Regions from separate parts of the Rothia sp. HMSC068E02 genome, predicted to be linked through region 3. Evidence: riboswitches for the same ligand, from Rfam matches in the RefSeq annotation. Region 3 holds a riboswitch; each other region holds the start of a gene.
The links. A riboswitch is a leader RNA that binds a small molecule or an ion and turns the genes downstream of it on or off. The one in region 3 is predicted to bind S-adenosylmethionine.
Positions count from the first base shown of each region.

Region 1: another riboswitch for S-adenosylmethionine. It lies ahead of HMPREF2919_RS06790 (LLM class flavin-dependent oxidoreductase); the one in region 3 lies ahead of HMPREF2919_RS06435 (methylenetetrahydrofolate reductase).
Region 2: another riboswitch for S-adenosylmethionine. It lies ahead of HMPREF2919_RS08300 (bifunctional o-acetylhomoserine/o-acetylserine sulfhydrylase); the one in region 3 lies ahead of HMPREF2919_RS06435 (methylenetetrahydrofolate reductase).

Region 1 covers NZ_KV812887.1:78,304-84,079, reverse strand. Annotated here, with positions in the region: gene HMPREF2919_RS06795 (YchJ family protein) at 1-167, opposite strand, end outside; gene HMPREF2919_RS06790 (LLM class flavin-dependent oxidoreductase) at 337-1,764, opposite strand; SAM riboswitch class IV at 1,879-1,987, opposite strand; SAM riboswitch class I at 2,163-2,259, shown strand; gene HMPREF2919_RS06785 (ABC transporter ATP-binding protein) at 2,264-3,100, shown strand; gene HMPREF2919_RS06780 (aliphatic sulfonate ABC transporter substrate-binding protein) at 3,165-4,229, shown strand; gene HMPREF2919_RS06775 (ABC transporter permease) at 4,229-5,071, shown strand; gene HMPREF2919_RS06770 (AMP-binding protein) at 5,516-5,776, shown strand, end outside.
Region 2 covers NZ_KV812894.1:237,984-243,759, reverse strand. Annotated here, with positions in the region: gene HMPREF2919_RS08305 (homoserine O-acetyltransferase MetX) at 317-1,660, opposite strand; gene HMPREF2919_RS08300 (bifunctional o-acetylhomoserine/o-acetylserine sulfhydrylase) at 1,851-3,197, opposite strand; SAM riboswitch class IV at 3,301-3,413, opposite strand; gene HMPREF2919_RS08295 (ABC transporter ATP-binding protein) at 3,744-4,730, shown strand; gene HMPREF2919_RS08290 (ABC transporter permease) at 4,727-5,587, shown strand; gene HMPREF2919_RS08285 (hypothetical protein) at 5,589-5,776, shown strand, end outside.
Region 3 covers NZ_KV812885.1:3,504-9,279, reverse strand. Annotated here, with positions in the region: partial or broken gene HMPREF2919_RS06440 (ATP-binding cassette domain-containing protein) at 1-1,126, opposite strand, end outside; SAM riboswitch class I at 1,543-1,659, shown strand; gene HMPREF2919_RS06435 (methylenetetrahydrofolate reductase) at 1,777-2,682, shown strand; gene metE (5-methyltetrahydropteroyltriglutamate--homocysteine S-methyltransferase) at 2,830-5,157, shown strand; gene HMPREF2919_RS06425 (MFS transporter) at 5,675-5,776, shown strand, end outside.

The DNA of each region.
Region 1 (5,776 bases), on a different contig from region 3:
AACGCGGTAAAACGCGAGCGCATCAGCTGCTCCGGCGCGGGAGCAGTCAGCGTGCCGGAGGCGGCAAACTCGCCCAGGAACCTGCCGCAGCAGGCGCCGTACACCTCGCCGCTCGAGCAGGGGCAGCGGTCATCATGGTTAAGTTCAACCTGGTTCAGTTCAGTCATGCCACCCAGTATAAAGAACGTGCCACGTCAAGAAGGCATCGCATCAAGAAAGCACAGCGCAAAGAAACGCCCGCTCCGCCGGGGATACAAATCCTCCAGCAGAACGGGCGTTCTTGTTTTCAATCGTTAAGTTTGAGCGAACCTACACGGTGCGCTTCAGCGGCAACGCTTATTCAGCGATTGCGCGAGCCGGGGTGTCAGCAGCCGAAGGCTTGCCCACGTATGCGCCGCGGTACTTAGCAGCCGGGTGGCTGTCAGCAACCTTGGTGTGGCCCTTACCGAAGATGTTCTCACGCAGGGTGTTGCCCTCGTACTCGGTGCGGTAGCGGCCGCGCTTCTGCAGCTCGGGAACAACGTACTCGATGAAGTCCTCGAAGGAACCCGGGGAGACGTGGTACGCCAGGTTGATGCCGTCCAGGCCGCCCTCGTCGATCCAACGCTCCAGCTCGTCAGCAACCTGAACCGGGTCACCAACAATGACCTCGCCCATACCGCCGAGGGTGGTGTGCTCAGCGATGTCCTTGCGGGTCCACTTCTTGTCCTTCGCCTGCAGGGTGAAGGGGGTCAGGAAGGACTGAATCGACTCGGTCTGCACGTAGTTCAGGACCTCATCCTCGTCGAACTGGGACAGGTCAACACCGGACCATCCGCCGACAATAGCCTGTGCAGAGTCGAGGTTCACGTACTTCTTGTACTCCTCGTACTTTGCCTTTGCCTTCTCCTCGGTCTCATCCACGATGACGGAGAGCATTGCGAGGATCTTGACGTCGTCGCGGCTACGGCCCTGCTCCTCGGCAGCGGCACGGATACGGTCGGTCACAACGCGGGTCAGGTCGGGACGCAGGGCGCTGATGAACACAGCCTCAGCGTGCTTACCGGAGAACTGCTGGCCACGGCTGGATGCGCCAGCCTGGAAAATCACGGGGGTGCGCTGCGGGCTCGGCTCAGTCAGGGAGATGCCGGGTACGGAGAAGTACTTGCCCTTGTGACCAATCGGGTGGACCTTGGAGGGGTCAGCGTAGATGCCGCGCTCGCGGTCCTTGATGACTGCGCCGTCTTCCCAGGAGCCTTCCCACAGCTTGTAGCAGACGTCCAGGAACTCGTCGGCGATTTCGTAGCGCTCGTCGTGCGGAATCTGGGTGGGCAGGCCCTGGTTCTCAGCAGCCGAAGGCAGGTAAGAGGTCACAACGTTGAAGCCGACGCGGCCCTCGGTGAGGTGGTCGAGGGAGGCGTAGCGGCGAGCCAGAGTGTAGGGCTGCTCGAAAGTAGCGGCAGCAGTCACGCCGAAGCCGAGGTGCTCGGTCACTGCAGCCATTGCAGAAATCTGGGTTGCGGGATCGTTCACGGGAACCTGAGCGGCACCCTCAATGGCGGGAGCGGCAGAGTTCTTGTACACGTCGTAGATGCCGACCACGTCAGCGATGAACACGGCGTCAAACAGGCCGCGCTCAAGGGTCTTAGCCAGGTCAGTCCAGTACTTGATGGTGTTGTACTCGGTTGCGCGGGAGCGCGGGTGACGCCAGAGGTCGAAGCTCTGGTGACCAATGCAGGTCATTTCGAATGCGTTAACTACGATGCGCTTCTTCTGCTCAGCCATCGATTTTCCTTTCGCGAATGATCGGGGACGATCGGGTTAGTGCCCTGCACCCCGCGCGCCGCCTCCTTCTTGCCTTCTGCGTTCGGTGGTGGCCTTCGTGCAGGTGGCGCGTTCGCGCCGTACTTGCCTCGTAACGTTGAGGCCAGATCATCATCTGGGGCACCCCGCTACGGGAGAGGGTTGCCGCCCGGCTAGCCAGAGCTTAGCGCCGGGACTCATGATCTCGTGGTTTGAGTGTACGGGGCGCACGGGAGGGAGGTCACGTTTGTGACGAAAAAATCTTTTTGTGACGTGGAACCGAAATATTTCGTGATAAATGCGAAATATACGGTCATAGAAATTCATACGCGCCCGCCGGGTTGATTGAGGCACGCCACAGCCCATAGGGTGGGAGAAGCAAACCATCCAGAGCGACTGAGAGACCTGGCTCCACGACGTCGCAGCAACCGACACGGATTCTTCCGCCCCCGGTGCTAACGCCAGGAACGATGGAAGTGACATGACACTCAACAGTGCAGTAACTGACGTACCCACCAGTGAAAAGAACGGCCGCCGTGCCGTATCCACCGCCGCCGTCCCCTTGAGCTTTGAAGACGTCGGACAGTCTTTCCCCGTGCCCGGCGGAACCCACGAAGTTCTTCGCGGAGTCTCCTTCACCGCAGCCCCCGGCGAGATTATCTCCGTCATCGGATCCTCCGGATGCGGCAAATCCACCCTCCTGCGTGCAGCAGCAGGCCTGAACCGCATCACCGCAGGTACCGTGCGTATCGGCGAGAAGGCAGTGACCGGCCTCGACCCCCGCGTAGCTATCGGTTTCCAGGAACCGCGCCTGCTCCCCTGGCGCACCGTCGCCGACAACGTGGCGCTCGGACTGCCGCAGGGCACCAAAAAATCTGAAGGCGCAGCATCCGTAGCGAGCCTGCTCGACCTGGTCGGCCTGGGCGAATACGCAACCCACCGTCCCAAGGAAATTTCAGGCGGTATGGCTCAGCGCGTGTCCCTGGCACGAGCGCTCGCACGCAACCCCGGCGTGCTGCTGCTCGACGAGCCCTTCGGTGCTCTGGATGCGCTGACCCGCATCAACATGCAGGATTTGCTGTTGGACGTGCACCGTCAAGACCCGACCACGATTCTGCTGGTCACCCACGATGTGGAAGAGGCGCTGTACCTCTCTGACCGGGTGATTGTCCTCGGTAAGGACACCCCGGAGGCGCCCGCCACCATCCAGCGCATCGTGACCGTTGACCGTTCTCACCCGCGTGACCGCGCCGATGCAGAGATCACGGCGCTGCGTAGCGAACTGTTGGCTGAGCTCGGCGTGGAAGATAACGCCTAAAGCCGCCACGAAACGCATTTCTTACACATCACATCATCATCTTCAGAAGCGAAAAGATTTCATCATGACTTACTCCCCGTCTCGCCGTACCGCCCTCAAGTCCTTTGCCGCAGCCGCCGCTTTTGCTACTCTGCTCAGCGCCTGCGCTGGCGAAGGTTCCGGTTCCGCTAACGCCTCCGGTGCTGCCGGTGGTGGCGACCAGAACACCGTGACCATTGACTACGCGACTTACAACCCGCTGTCCCTGATTATCCGCAAGAAGGGTTGGCTTGAGACCGCCCTCGCCGCGGAGGGTAAGAAGGTTGAGTGGGTCAAGTCGGCTGGTTCGAACAAGGCGAATGAGGCGCTGCGTAGCGGCAATATTGATGTTGGCTCGACCGCCGGTTCGGCGGCGCTGCTGGCACGCGCGAACGGCTCCCCCATCAAGGTCATTAGCCTCTACTCGCAGCCGGAATGGTCGGCACTGGTGACCCGCAAGGATTCGGGCATCACCAAGGTTGCGGACCTGAAGGGTAAGACCGTTGCCGTGACCAAGGGTACCGACCCGTACTTCCTGCTGCTGCAGGCACTCAAGCAGGAGGGTATCTCTGCTTCGGACCTGACCATTCAGAACCTGCAGCACGCTGACGGCCGCACCGCCCTGGATAACGGTCAGGTCAACGCGTGGAGCGGCCTGGACCCGATCATGGCTGCCGCCGAGGTGGAAAGCGGCGACGTGCTCTTCTACCGCAACCTGAACTTCAACACCTACGGATTCCTGAACGCGACCGAGAAGTTCATTCAGTCCAACCCGACCGCCGCACAGACCATCGTGGACGTGTACGAGTACGCTCGCGCCTGGGCTAAGAAGAACCCCGAAGAGGCTGTGAAGATTGTCGAGGAGGAGTCCGGCATTAAGCACGAGACCGCCCAGGTCGTCATGGAGCGCACCCACCTGGATATCGACCCGGTTCCGGGCGCTAAGCAGGTTGAGGTTCTGAAGGGTGTCGGCCCGATCCTGGTGGAGTCCGGCGACGTTCCTTCCCAGTCCGACGTGGACAAGGCGCTGAACAGCATTGTGGACGACCAGTTCGCAAAGAAGGCTGACAGCGCAGCCGTCGAGAAGATCGCGAAGGTAGTTGAGAAGTAATGACCGCCGCAACGATTACCGCCGCCTCCAGCGCTCGCGCTGAGCGTGCCGAGAAGCGTGTCTCTTCCGTGAAGCTGCCGTCGAACCCGTTCGCCGGTAAGCAGTACCTGGGCCTGATTCTTCCCCTGGCGCTGATTGCCCTCTGGTATATTCTGAGCACGAACAGCGTGTTCACCCAGGTTCAGCTGCCCTCCCCCGACCGTGTGGTCAGCGCCGGTGTTGAGCTGGCGCAGCGCGGCGAGTTGGGCCGCCACGTGGCGATTTCTACTCAGCGTGTGCTGATTGGTTTCGGTATTGGTGCCGTGCTCGGCCTGGTGCTGGGTGCGCTGATTGGCTTGTCTGCGCCGGTGCGTCTGATTGCCGCACCGACCATTGGTGCGCTGCGTGCCGTGCCGTCCCTGGCGTGGGTTCCGCTGCTTCTGCTGTGGATCGGTATCGGTGAGAATTCCAAGGTGACCCTGGTTGCTATTGGTGCATTCTTCCCGGTGTACACCACGGTTTCTGCGGCTCTGGCGCACGTTGACCCCAAGCTTGTGGAGGCGGCACGCGCCTTCGGTCTGAAGGGTCTGCGCCTGTTCACCACGGTTCAGCTTCCCGCGGTTCTGCCGTCGGTCGTTTCGGGTCTGCGTCTGGCGCTGGCTCAGGCGTGGCTGTTCCTGGTCGCCGCTGAGCTGCTGGGTGCATCCATGGGCCTGGGTTACCTGCTGACCGACTCGCAGAACAACGGTCGCACCGACCGCCTGCTGCTGGCTATTGTGGCGCTGGCGGTGCTCGGTAAGATTACCGACGCCCTGGTGGGTGTTTTCGAGCGCTGGGTGAAGGCGAAGTACCCCAGCAACTAACGCCACCAGCAATTAGCACCACAGCTAAACGCAATGCTCAGCACGCGCTGAGTTTTAGGAGAGATGTCCGCCGCGTGGTTGCTCCTCTGAAGGTGAGCTAATCATCGCTACGCGCCGGAGAAAGAAGTCGGCGGGGAAACCTGTCGCCTACTGAATGATGATGATGAACCCCGCCCCGCGCCCCACAGCAGTGAGCGCGGGGCGGGGTCTTTAAATATTTCGGAATATTACGAACCGGTACTCACCATGCCGAATATGACGGTCCCCTTTGCTTCCTGGCCCGGAGCGCGCTTTACTAAGAAGGCAAACCATCCAGAGCGACCGAGAGACCTGGCTCCGTGACGTCGCAGCAACCCCCTCGCCAACGCACACACAGACCCCACGGTCACACAGACAGCGGCACGGCGAGCAAGGGTGCTAATGCCAGCAACCGATGGGAGAATAATGGGACTGCCCACCCCCTACTCGTTCACCGACCCGCTGAACCCCACCCCGAACCCCGCCCTCGAATCTGACGAGGCACGCGTCGCGTTCTGGGAGAAGCAGGCGCAGCGCCTCACCTGGGCTGAGCCCTGGCACACCGCGCACCGCTTCGAGAAGCCGAAGTCCCTCGGCTTCGATGAGGAAGGCATCGAACAGTTCACGATCCCCGAAATTAAGTGGTTCGAGGGCGGTAAGCTCAACGTCGCCTACAACTGCGTAGAC
Region 2 (5,776 bases), on a different contig from region 3:
CTGAGAACCCTTACCTTCCAGTGCAACAGGAGGCTGCTTCCGCGGTATCTCGCGGAGCTTTCAAAAAGTGCCAGAAAAACCGGAAAATATTCCCTGACTTGGCACAACACACTTCAAAAAGATAGAAAAAATGCCGGACGCTCGCATCATACGAACGCCCGGCATTCTATTACATAACCCTAAGGGTGAAGGTTAATTCACGGTGGGCGGAAGGACAGTTGAGAATACCCAGTCATTCCCTCACAATCCCACACCCACTGTTTGGATAAAACAACATTCAACAGGATGCGTGAAACGCCTTCGGGTGCCGGTTGAGTTAGCGAGTAACAGCGCCGTACAGACGAGTCATCGAGTCCAGCGCCTCACGCTCACGCTGCGCCTCGCTCGGGGTAGCAGATTCATCTTCAACACCCAGGGCGCGCGCCAGAATCTTCTCCACCTGCTTCGCCTCAATCAGGAAGCCGTCATGGCCGTGGTTCGACTCGATAATATCCACGGCGACCGGGGTGGGCAGCGCCTCCGCCAGACGGTGCGACTCGTGCGGGAAGAACAAGCGATCCGTGTTCACCGCCGCAATCGTCCACTCGCAATCGGTGTGCGCCAGCGCCTGCGCCAGGGTGCCGCGGCCACGCGCCACATCGTGCGAAATCAGTGCCTCGTTCACTGCCAGGTAGCTATTCGCGTCAAAGCGCTCAACCAGCTTGGCGCCGTGGTGGTCCAGGTAGCTTTCGATGGCGTAGCGGCCACGCGGCTCACCCAGCGAGCCGCCCACGGTGCTTTCGCCACGGTTCTCTTCGCGGCCGAAGCGGTGCTCCAGCTCGGCGGGGCTGCGGTAGGTGGTGTGCGCAATACGGCGTGCCAGGGCAAGACCGGTCAGCGGCGCGGGACCGTCATAGTAGTCGCCACCGGCAAAGTTCGCGTCCGAACGAATCGCAATATTCTGGGTGTGTGCCCACGAAATCTGTTCCGCCGTAGCCGAAGGACCGGAGGCAATCACCGCGCATCCGCGCACCAGCTCGGGATTGGTTGCCGCCCACTCCAGGGCGCGAGCGCCACCGAGAGAACCACCAATCACGTAGCGGAAGCTGGTCACGCCCAGGGCACGTGCCAGGTGCGCCTCAGCACGCACAGAATCACGGATGGTTACCTGCGGGAAGCGGGAACCCCAGTGCTCACCGGCACCCGGGTAGCCTTCCGGAATAATGCTTGCCGGTCCGGTGGAGCCGTAGCAACCGCCCAGAATATTGGGGGCAATCACAAAGTAGCGGTTGGTGTCTACGACCGAGCCGGGGCCCACGATGCCTTCCCACCAGCCGTCCGATTCGATGGCGCGAATCAGCGGGGCGGGCATGTCGGGGGTGGGTACGCCGCGGGAGACATGCGTGTCACCGGTGAGCGCGTGCAGAATCAGGATGGCGTTATCGCCAGCCTCGTTGAGGGTGCCCCAGGTTTCGTAGCCGATGGTGACCTGCGGCAGGGTCACGCCGGACTCGAGCTCCAGGTCGCCGATGTTCAGCTGACGCAGGTAGCCTTGCGCTTCGGGGTGTTCGCGCTGAGTGCCCGCCACGGGGATGGGCGCGGTAACAGGCTGGTTGATAGTGCCGGATTGCTTGGAACTGGACAGCGTGGTACCGGACTGGCTAGTGCTCTGGGTGGTCATGGGGGTCCCTTCACTGGGTTTGGCCGGCAAGGTAGTGCCGGGTGTGAGCGGGGTACTCGTCTACGGGTAGAAGAAGCAACGGGTGGGGCGGCATCAGCGCCGCGCAGTGACAAAACGCTCCCTAACGGGGAATCCGCAGGTGGACCGAAAAGCCGTAGCTTGCCGGTCCACCTGCGGGTTACATCACCGTTTAGGAGAGGGTGTCAAAGCCCAGCTGCAGGTCGGCGAGAATATCATCAATGTTCTCAATGCCAACTGCCAGGCGCACAAAGTTCGGGTACACGCCGATCTTCTCCAGCTCCTCAGCGGCAAGCTGGGAGTGGGTGGTGGAGGCGGGGTGAATTACGAGCGAGCGCACGTCACCGATGTTCGCCACGTTGGAGTGCAGCTTCAGGGCGTCCACGAAGTCGCGGGTCTGCTCCAGGGTTGCGTCCTTGAGGGTGAAGCCGAGAACCGCGCCGGGGCCCTTGGGCAGGTACTTTTGTGCACGCTCGTACCAGGGGGAGGATTCCACGCCAGCCCAGATGACCTTCTCGACCTGCGGGTTTGCTTCGAGCCAGCGGGCGACCTTGGTGGCGTTCTCGATGTGGCGTTCGATGCGCAGGGAGAGAGTCTCCAGACCGATGCCGATGTTGAAGGCGTTGGTCGGGGAGATTGCGGCGCCGGTGTCACGCAGCAGGGAGACGCGCGCCTTCAGGATGTAGGAGAGGTTCGCGCCGAACGCGGAGTCCTTACCCAAATCGCGTGCGTAGACCAGGCCGTGGTAGCCGGGGGCGGGCTGGTTGAACTTGGGGAACTTCTCGGGGTCTGCACCGTAGTCGAAGTTACCGGAGTCAACGATCACGCCGCCGATGGAGGTGCCGTGGCCGCCCAGGTACTTGGTGGCGGAGTGGACGACTACGTCTGCGCCGTGCTCGATGGGGCGCAGCAGGTACGGGGTGGGTACGGTGTTGTCCACGATCAGGGGTACGCCGTTTTCGTGCGCGATCTTGGCGATGGGCTCAATGTCGAGCACGTCGTTGCGGGGGTTGGGCACGGACTCGCCGTAGAAGAGCTTGGTGTTGGGGCGTACTGCGGCGCGCCATGCGTCCAGGTCGTCCGGGTCCTCAACAAAGGTGGTTTCAATGCCCAGGTCGGCGAGGGTGTACTTGAGCAGGTTGTAGGTGCCGCCGTACACGGAGGGCGAAGCAACAACGTGGTCGCCTGCACCGGCAATGTTCAGGATTGCGTAGGTAATAGCTGCCTGACCGGATGCCAGCAGCAGCGCGCCTACGCCGCCTTCCAGGGAAGCGATACGGTTTTCGATGACTTCCTGGGTGGGGTTGTTGAGGCGAGTGTAAATGGGGCCCAGCTCGGCGAGGGCGAAACGGTTCGCTGCCTGCTCGGCGCTGTCAAAGACGAAGGAAGTGGTCTGGTAGATAGGTAGTGCCCGAGCTCCCGTTGCGGCATCCGGCGCCTGACCTGCGTGGATCTGGCGGGTTTCGAACTTCCAACCGGCGGGGTTGGCGGGAGTCGGGACGGTAGTGTTGTTGCTCATGCGTGGCTCCTATTGGGGATTCTTAAGGGGCCGCATGCCGACGGTACAGGAATCGTCGTCGAATAATCCTGTCACGATTGATGTACCGGTTTCGGTCACATCGGTCCCGCGCTTGCGTCACGCTTGTGCGTGCCGCCCGGTCTTCACCCAGGGCACCCCACCGCGGAGGAGGGTTGCCGGCCAGCTAGCTGGGGCTTATCGCTGGCGCTCTTGACCTGTTATTTAGAGTGTCATAGGGCACGGGGCGGGGTCAAGGATTTTGTGGGTGCGCGGTACTTTAAGACATTTCATTGCAAAGATGACGTTTTTTAACGTCTGTCATAAAACGCGAACGACGGTGCCGGGGCAATCCGAGGACGAGGCAATCGAGATGCGGAGGCGGACACCCACCATCCACACAGTAACCCCCATCACTTTTATCTACGGTTTTTCGGTACACTGAAATGACACATACACTCACGCAGGGTACAACTCGCTACGCCGTTTATCCTGCTCAGCATCCCTCCGGTATAGGGGCCAGAGGGTCATACCCGAAGGTTACCTACCATGTCTCTTGTTCTTGATGCGGCGCAGCTCAGCCGCGTCTTTGGCAAAGGTGAAAACGCTTTTACCGCCGTCGACCGTGTGTCGCTTCGCGTCAGTTCCGGTGAGATTCATGCCCTCCTCGGCCCCAACGGTGCGGGCAAAACGACTACCGTGCAGATGTGCTCGACCCTGCTCACACCCACCGGCGGTAGCCTCACCGTGAACGGTATTGACGCTATCGCCGACCCGCAGCGGGCGCGCCGTCACGTGGGTCTCGCACTGGGCGGGGAGAACGGCTTCTACCCGCGCGCTAGTGCCCGCGACAATCTGCTGTTCTTCGCCGATGTTGCGGGGGTTTCCGGGCGGACCCGACGACACGAGGTGGAGCATGCCCTAGCCCGTGTGGAACTCACCGATGCGGCAACGCGGCCTGTCCAGGAGTTTTCCCGCGGCATGAAGCAGCGCCTACATATTGCCCGCGCCCTGCTCGGCTCCCCCGCCCTGCTCCTGCTGGATGAGCCGACCAACGGGCTCGACCCCGATATCGCCCTAACCGTGCGTACCCTCATCCGTTCTCTCGCGGAAGACGGTGCCGCCATTCTGCTGACGAGCCACCTGCTGGGCGAAATCGAGGATTTGGCGCACACTATTACCGTTTTGGGCGCTGGCTCCGTTGCTGTGAGCGGCAGTCTCGAGGATATTGCCGCGCACGCAGGTATTGCCGCCACGACCGTGGTTCAGGTGGACCCCACCGCCACCGAGGGCATTGATACGCTCCGCGGGTTCCTCGGCGATAAGGCGGCGGTGCTGTTTGCCCCGCGCGGATCCGGCTGGGAACTGACCCTCTACTGGCACGGCGAGCGCGCCACGTTCGAGGCGGGCGAGGCTCACCGCATCCTGGCGGAGGGCCTTGCCGCCTCACGCATTGGGGCACGAACCGAACCGTACACGCGACCGGCAACCTTGGAAGAGGCATACCTGGCAATGGCGGAGGGGCTCAAGCGATGAACGCTCAGACGCAACGCTCGGAAGAGTTCCAGCGGCAGGGTCGACGGTACGACCTGTGGCAGGAGTGCGCCCGCCAACTGCGACTCATGGGCTTTAGCCTGCGCCAGTTTCTGACGGTCCCCTACTTCATTCAGCTACTCATCAGTACGGTACTCGGCTCGGTCATCCTTCAGGCGCTCGCCGTGCATGCGGCAACGCAGAGCTCCGCGGGTCACTCCGTTGACCCGACCCTCGCGTGGACCCGCGCGGGCATTGTGGGCATGTGGTCGGTCTGCATCGTGTCTGCGGGCATCATCAATTTCGAGCGTTTCCGTGGGACCCTCGTGTACCTATGTTCGGGGTCAATCTCTCCGGTGCGGGTGCTGGCGGCTATCGTTTCAAGCGCCTCCATTGTGGGTCTGGCTGCCTTGCCCCTATCGTGGGCAGTTTGGGCTCTTGTGACGCTCAACCCGCAGGTCACGGATTTTTCGATACTCTGGCCGCGCTACGTTCTGGGCGTTCCCCTGCTGTGGCTTGCGTGCCTGTCGATCACGTGCATGATTGCGGTATTCTTCGTGGCCACGCCGAACGCTATCGCCTACGAGGAGCTATTGCTCGTGCCGGTTTTTATTCTTTCCGGGGTTCTCTTCACGACCATTGAAGCGCCAGCCTGGCTAGATGCTGTAGGCACGCTCATTCCCCTGCAGGCGCCGGTTCACCTGCTACTTGGGCGTACCGCCATCACTACCCCGGCGGATGCACTCTTGCCCGTAATTCAGACCCTGGTCGTGAGCTTCATCTGGGCGTTGTGTGCTTTCCTCTTTGCTCGGAAGGCTCTCGCCTCCGCCCGCCGTCGCGGCACCCTGGGGGCGATGTAGCGTGCGTGTTCTCTCTACTGATTCTCTGCCCGGCGTGGCGCGTCGGGCACTGTCGACCGCCTCTATTGGCTGGTCGTCGTCGATTACCTTCGCAACCCTCGGAACGGCTATCACGACCCTGGTGCTCGTGCCGGGCCTCAACGTGCTTTTCACGGTGCTTCTGGGTGCTGATCTTGCCGCAAACGATAC
Region 3 (5,776 bases):
TTATGCTCCCCTGGGCAATTGGTGTAATTCCAAGAATTGCATTTATTAGCGTTGTTTTTCCCGCGCCCGAGGCACCAACTACTGCAATCATTTGATTATTCATCAGCTCAAGATTAATATCTTTAAGCGCAAAAGACGACGCGCCCTCATACTGAACGGATACATCTTTGCATATAATTTTTGAAATATTTTCATGGTTAGGGTTAGAAGTTTTTATCTCAGAAGCATGGTCGTAAGTATCAGAGTCGCACACCCTTCGGAATTGCTGAACAGATAATGCTCCATTAATAATCTGGCCGAATGAATATCCCACCTCTTGGGTCGCGTTAACACAGGCAATGATTCCAATCAGCGATCCGGCCACATACGATATATCGGCGCCTGAATCCACAAGGAAGTACAGGGACGCAAAGAGTAAGACAGAGCAAAGTAGCCCGGCAACCATGGAGACGATTCCTCTAACACTTTCAAGGCTCAATTCCCTACCGGCCGCCCGGCGTCGCCAGGACGCTACGCGTTGCGAGAAAAATCGGGAGGCTCTCATGAGGTGAAGTTCTTGGGCTCGACTCTGAGCCATCAGATTGTCTAGATAGTAGTTCTCTGCCCGATAATCCTCGTACATTAGGGTGTAGATAGCGTAATCACGTTTAGCGAGAATCACCATTGCAATGGCTAGGGGCAATGAACACAGTGCCGCAAAAATTGCTGCCACAATGCTGACGTTCGCGATATTAAGACAGAGAAGTAACACCATTGCGAAGGCACTCACCAGTGTCATAACTGACATGGTGTGAACCTGCAATTCCTGTTTCGATATTGCCTCTCTAGCAGCACGTATATCTTCCTGTGATTTTGTGCTACTTATATCAGATAACGGAAATGTAGATAACCTGTTATTTAACATGCAGTGAACCCGATAATTCACCTTTGATTTGAGGATAAGCATGTTACTTATGACCCAGCGTTTAGCAATGATATTAATTCCAACGACAAGGGCAAGAGCAACAATATAAATCCATGCTGTGCCACCATTTGAACCGCTCAAGGCTGATACTGTATTACCGATCAGCAGGGACTGGCTCAGGGGAATGCAGGCTATGACGGCTAGCGATAGGGCGACGCTCACTAGGGTCCCAGGACAGGTTTTCCAGGCTAGGCGGAAGGACCAGAGTATAGAAGAAAATAGCTTTTTCATTCTCACCACGCTCACAAAGTCGTATTGAACTCATCTTTGAGCCCTACAACTCCTCGATGAGCAGTTAATGAAGCACGGCTGTACTTTGCTAACTAACTCTACTCTTCAATGAAATATAAAACACACATATTCGTGCGTGTCCAAGAATATTAAGCAGGCGTATCTGTGATATTTTCAGGCATCCAGGGGTCAGCCGACAGCTCTACCCGCAACGCCCCCAGCACCCTTCGTCATAGTCAGTCATATTAAGTTCATATTTCGCCCCCGATGTCATGTCCAGAAATATTAGGACATCAACCGCCGCATCCCTTGCGCCCCCTCGGAGGCAGTGGGTAGAGTGAAAGCGTTATCTATCAAGAGCGACCGAGAGATCTGGCTCGTCGACGTCGCAGCAACCTCGCCAGTATCCCCCACCGTCACGGTGCAGGGTACGGACAAGGTGCTCCCGCCAGAACCGATAGAGAAGAATACCCTTCGGCACCCCTTGATGATGCGCACCCGCAAGCCGGTGGCGCGCATCCTGCAGAAGAATTCGCGCACCCTCCCGGTGCGTATCTATCGGGTGAACACGAAGGATGGTTATGACGACAGTTCACCCGGCTCTTTCTTTTGAGCTGTTCCCTCCGCGCTCACACGCAAGCTGTGAGTCGCTGCTCCACACCATTGCGGAGCTTGAGGGCACCAACCCCGACTACGTGTCGGTCACCTACTCCGGTGACGCGAAGCGCCGCCAGAAGACCCTGGCGCTGCTCGACCACATGGTACACGAAACCTCCCTCACCCCGCTGGCTCACCTGATTTGTGCAGGCCACTCGGTGCATGAGCTGGAGCGTGCGGTGCGCCTGATCCTGGGTCTGGGTGTGCGCGGCTTCCTGGCTCTTCGCGGTGACATTCAGGAAGGTCAGGATTCTGAACTTCCTTTCGCCCGCTACCTGGTGGAACTCATTCGCCGCGTGGAACGCGAAGATTTCGCCCACCTGGCAGCTGGCAAGGTGTCGATTGGTGTGGCGGCGTACCCGCAGAAGCACCCCGAGTCCGCATCCCTGCTGCAGGACATTGAGATTCTGCTGTCCAAGCAGCGTGCCGGCGCGGACTTCGCGATCACTCAGGTGTTCTTTGAGGATGAACGCTACAGCGCCCTGGTCGATTCGGCACGCCTGGCAGGTGTGGACATCCCGATTATTCCGGGCATCATGCCGGTGACCTCACTGAAGCGCCTGCGGAACCTCTGCCAGATGGCGGGCATGGAGGTCCCGACGGACCTCGCCTACGCCCTAGAGACCGCAACCAGTAGCGCTGAGCTGCACCGCATCGGTGTTGAGTATGCGTTGAACCAGTGCCGCACCGTGATGGATGCGGGCGCACCGGGTCTGCACTTCTTCACCTTCAACGAGCATGCGGCGGTGCTGGACGTTCTGGACCAGCTGGACCTACCCCGATACAGCAACCGTTTCTCTCAGCCGCTGAGCGAACTGGAATACGCCTAACCCCCATAACGCTCCTTGTCGGATGCGTTTCCATAATCTCCCCCACAAATATTCCGGGAGTTACGACCCCCGTTTCACCGCCCACCGCTGGGTGGCGAAACACCGGAACTGACTCCCACATCTATCCCCAGTAAAGGAAAAATTACTATGTCGAACACCGCATTCCCCGCCGCAACCATTGTTGGTTACCCCCGCGTGGGCCGCTTCCGTGAGCTGAAGAAGGCTCAGGAGGCTTTCTGGAAGGGCAAGGCAACCCTGCAGGAGCTGCAGGACACCGCCGCTGACGTGCAGCGCACCTACTTCGAGCGCGTGACCGCTGCCGGCCTGAAGGCTGATAACTACTCGATTCCGGCAACCTTCTCCTACTACGACCAGGTGCTCGACGTTGTTCGCCTGTTCACCCTGGTTCCCGAGCGTCTGGCTGAGGCTAAGGATGCACGCGGTCTGCTGGATCTGCCCGGCTACTTCGCACTGGCGCGCGGTACCGAGACCCTGCCCCCGCTGGAGATGACCAAGTGGTTCGACACCAACTACCACTACCTGGTACCCGAGATTGGTGCCGGCACCGAGATTAAGCTGAACCTTGAGGCTATTGACGAGCAGCTTGAGGTCGCAAAGCAGGCTGGTGTGAAGGTTCGCCCGCAGATTGTTGGCCCGCTGACCCTGCTGCTGGGCGCTAAGGCTGAGCAGGGTTCCGCTGAGGACTTCTCCCCCGTTGACCGTCTGGATGAGTTCGTTGCCGCTTACGCTCAGGTGCTGGAGCAGCTGGCTGAGCGCGGTGTTGAGTGGGTTCAGCTGGATGAGCCGGGCCTGACCGTGGACCGTGCCGACAACGCGAAGGTTGCCGAGCTTGCCGAGCGCACCTACCGTGCCCTGGCTGCAGGCGAGAAGCGCCCGCAGATTCTGGTGACCAGCCCCTACGGTTCCCTGCGTGAGAACCTGCCGGCGCTACTGGGTACCGGCATTGAGGCTCTGCATCTTGACCTGGTGCACGGCGTGTACTCGAAGGCTGAGCTGGAGTCTGTTTCTGCCGCGGGTGTGCACCTGGTTGCCGGTGTTGTGAACGGCCGCAACGTGTGGCGTGCTGATGTTCGTGCCGCCCTGAAGACCCTGGAGGCGCTGCCCGGCGCATCCGAGGGTGCCGTGTCGGTTTCCTCCTCGACCTCCCTGCAGCACGTGCCGCACGACCTGGCTCTGGAAGACCCCGCCGAGGTTCCCGTGGACGGCCTGGCGTTCGCCGATCAGAAGGTCGCCGAGATTGCACTGCTGGCTCGTGGCCTGGCCGAGGGTGAAGCCGCTGTTGAGCCCGAGCTGAAGACTGCTGACGAGGCGCTGGCTCGCTTCGCCGCCGACCCGCGCAAGCACAACGACGAGATTCGTGCCCGCGCCGCAGCTGTAACCGCCGAGGACTTCGACCGTCCGACCATTGACGTTCGCCGCGCGGCTCAGGCTGACCTGAACCTGCCGAAGCTGCCGACCACCACCATCGGTTCCTTCCCCCAGACTGCTGAGATTCGCCGCCACCGTGCGGAGGCTCGTGCGGGCAAGATTTCCACTGAGGAGCTGAACGGCTTCCTGCGTGACGAGATTGCCTCGGTTATCGCACTGCAGGAGGAGCTGGGCCTGGACGTGCTGGTTCACGGTGAGGCTGAGCGTAACGACATGGTTCAGTACTTCGCCGAGAACTTCGACGGCTTTGCAACCACCCGCCACGGCTGGGTTCAGTCCTACGGTTCGCGTTGCACCCGCCCCTCGATCCTGTTCGGTGACGTGAAGCGTCACGGTGAGGGCCTGCGCGGTGAGGCGTTCACCGTTCCGTGGAGCTCCCACGCACAGTCGCTGAGCGACAAGCCCGTCAAGGGCATGCTCACCGGCCCGGTGACGATTCTGGCGTGGTCTTTCGTGCGTGACGACCAGCCGCGCCGCGAGACCGCTAACCAGGTGGCTCTGGCTCTTGCCGACGAGATTGCCGACCTGGAGGAGGCGGGCATCCGCATCATTCAGGTGGACGAGCCGGCTCTGCGCGAGCTGCTGCCCCTGCGCCGCGATGAGCAGCCGCAGTACCTGGATTGGTCGGTGAACTCCTTCCGCCTGGCTACCAGCGGCGTGAAGGATTCCACTCAGATTCACACCCACCTGTGCTACTCGGAGTTCAACGAGATTATCGACTCGATTAACGCTCTGAACGCTGACGTGACCAGCATTGAGGCGGCTCGTTCGCACATGGAGCTGCTGGCTGACATTCCGGAGAGCTTCGTTTCCGGTCTGGGCCCGGGCGTGTGGGACATCCACTCCCCGCGTGTTCCTTCGCAGGAGGAGATTGAGTCCCTGCTGAAGGCTGCGATTGGTTACGGCACCATTGCTGACCTGTGGGTGAACCCTGACTGCGGCCTGAAGACTCGTGATTACGAGGAGACCAAGCAGTCTCTGCGTCACCTGGTGGACGCCACCAAGGCGATTCGCGCGTCCCTCTAGGAGGCGCCTCTTGGTTCCGCTGCCTGCTGCGGGTTGACCGGATGATGGTTTGCTCGCGGTAACCTGCGGCAGGTGGCGGTTGTTCGGCTTCGTGCCGGTATGCGTACCGACTGTATGCCGAGCTTTTGGGGATAGATAACGGGCCCGCCCGTACGGTTTTTCTTCTGCACTGTACGGGCGGGCTTTTCTGTGCTGTTTTGGGGCGCCAATGCACTGGTGTTCAAGTGGTTTTTTATTTGAACTTAGGGTATAAATTACTCTAATTTTAAGTGTGGTCTGACCAAAACACATACTTACTCAACCGAGAAAGTATTTATATTCATTACACGACTTGAGGCAATGTTGCCCAGTAGACAGATGTACATCACACAGATTTAGCACTTCCCCGTAATTCCGGGATAAAAACAGCATTAATAGAATAATCACTCTGAATATCCGTTCACCCTAGTGAACATTCTACTGAAAACATTCCCATCAGATTAGCATTTTTATAAGCCGCTGTTTTTAGAATTCCAGCATGACTACTACCACTTCATCAAAGAAGAAGAAGGGTTCTGTACCCCGCTGGCTCGCAATTCCGGCGCCCAAGCCTCAACTGAGCGAGGCTGAAGTTAATGCA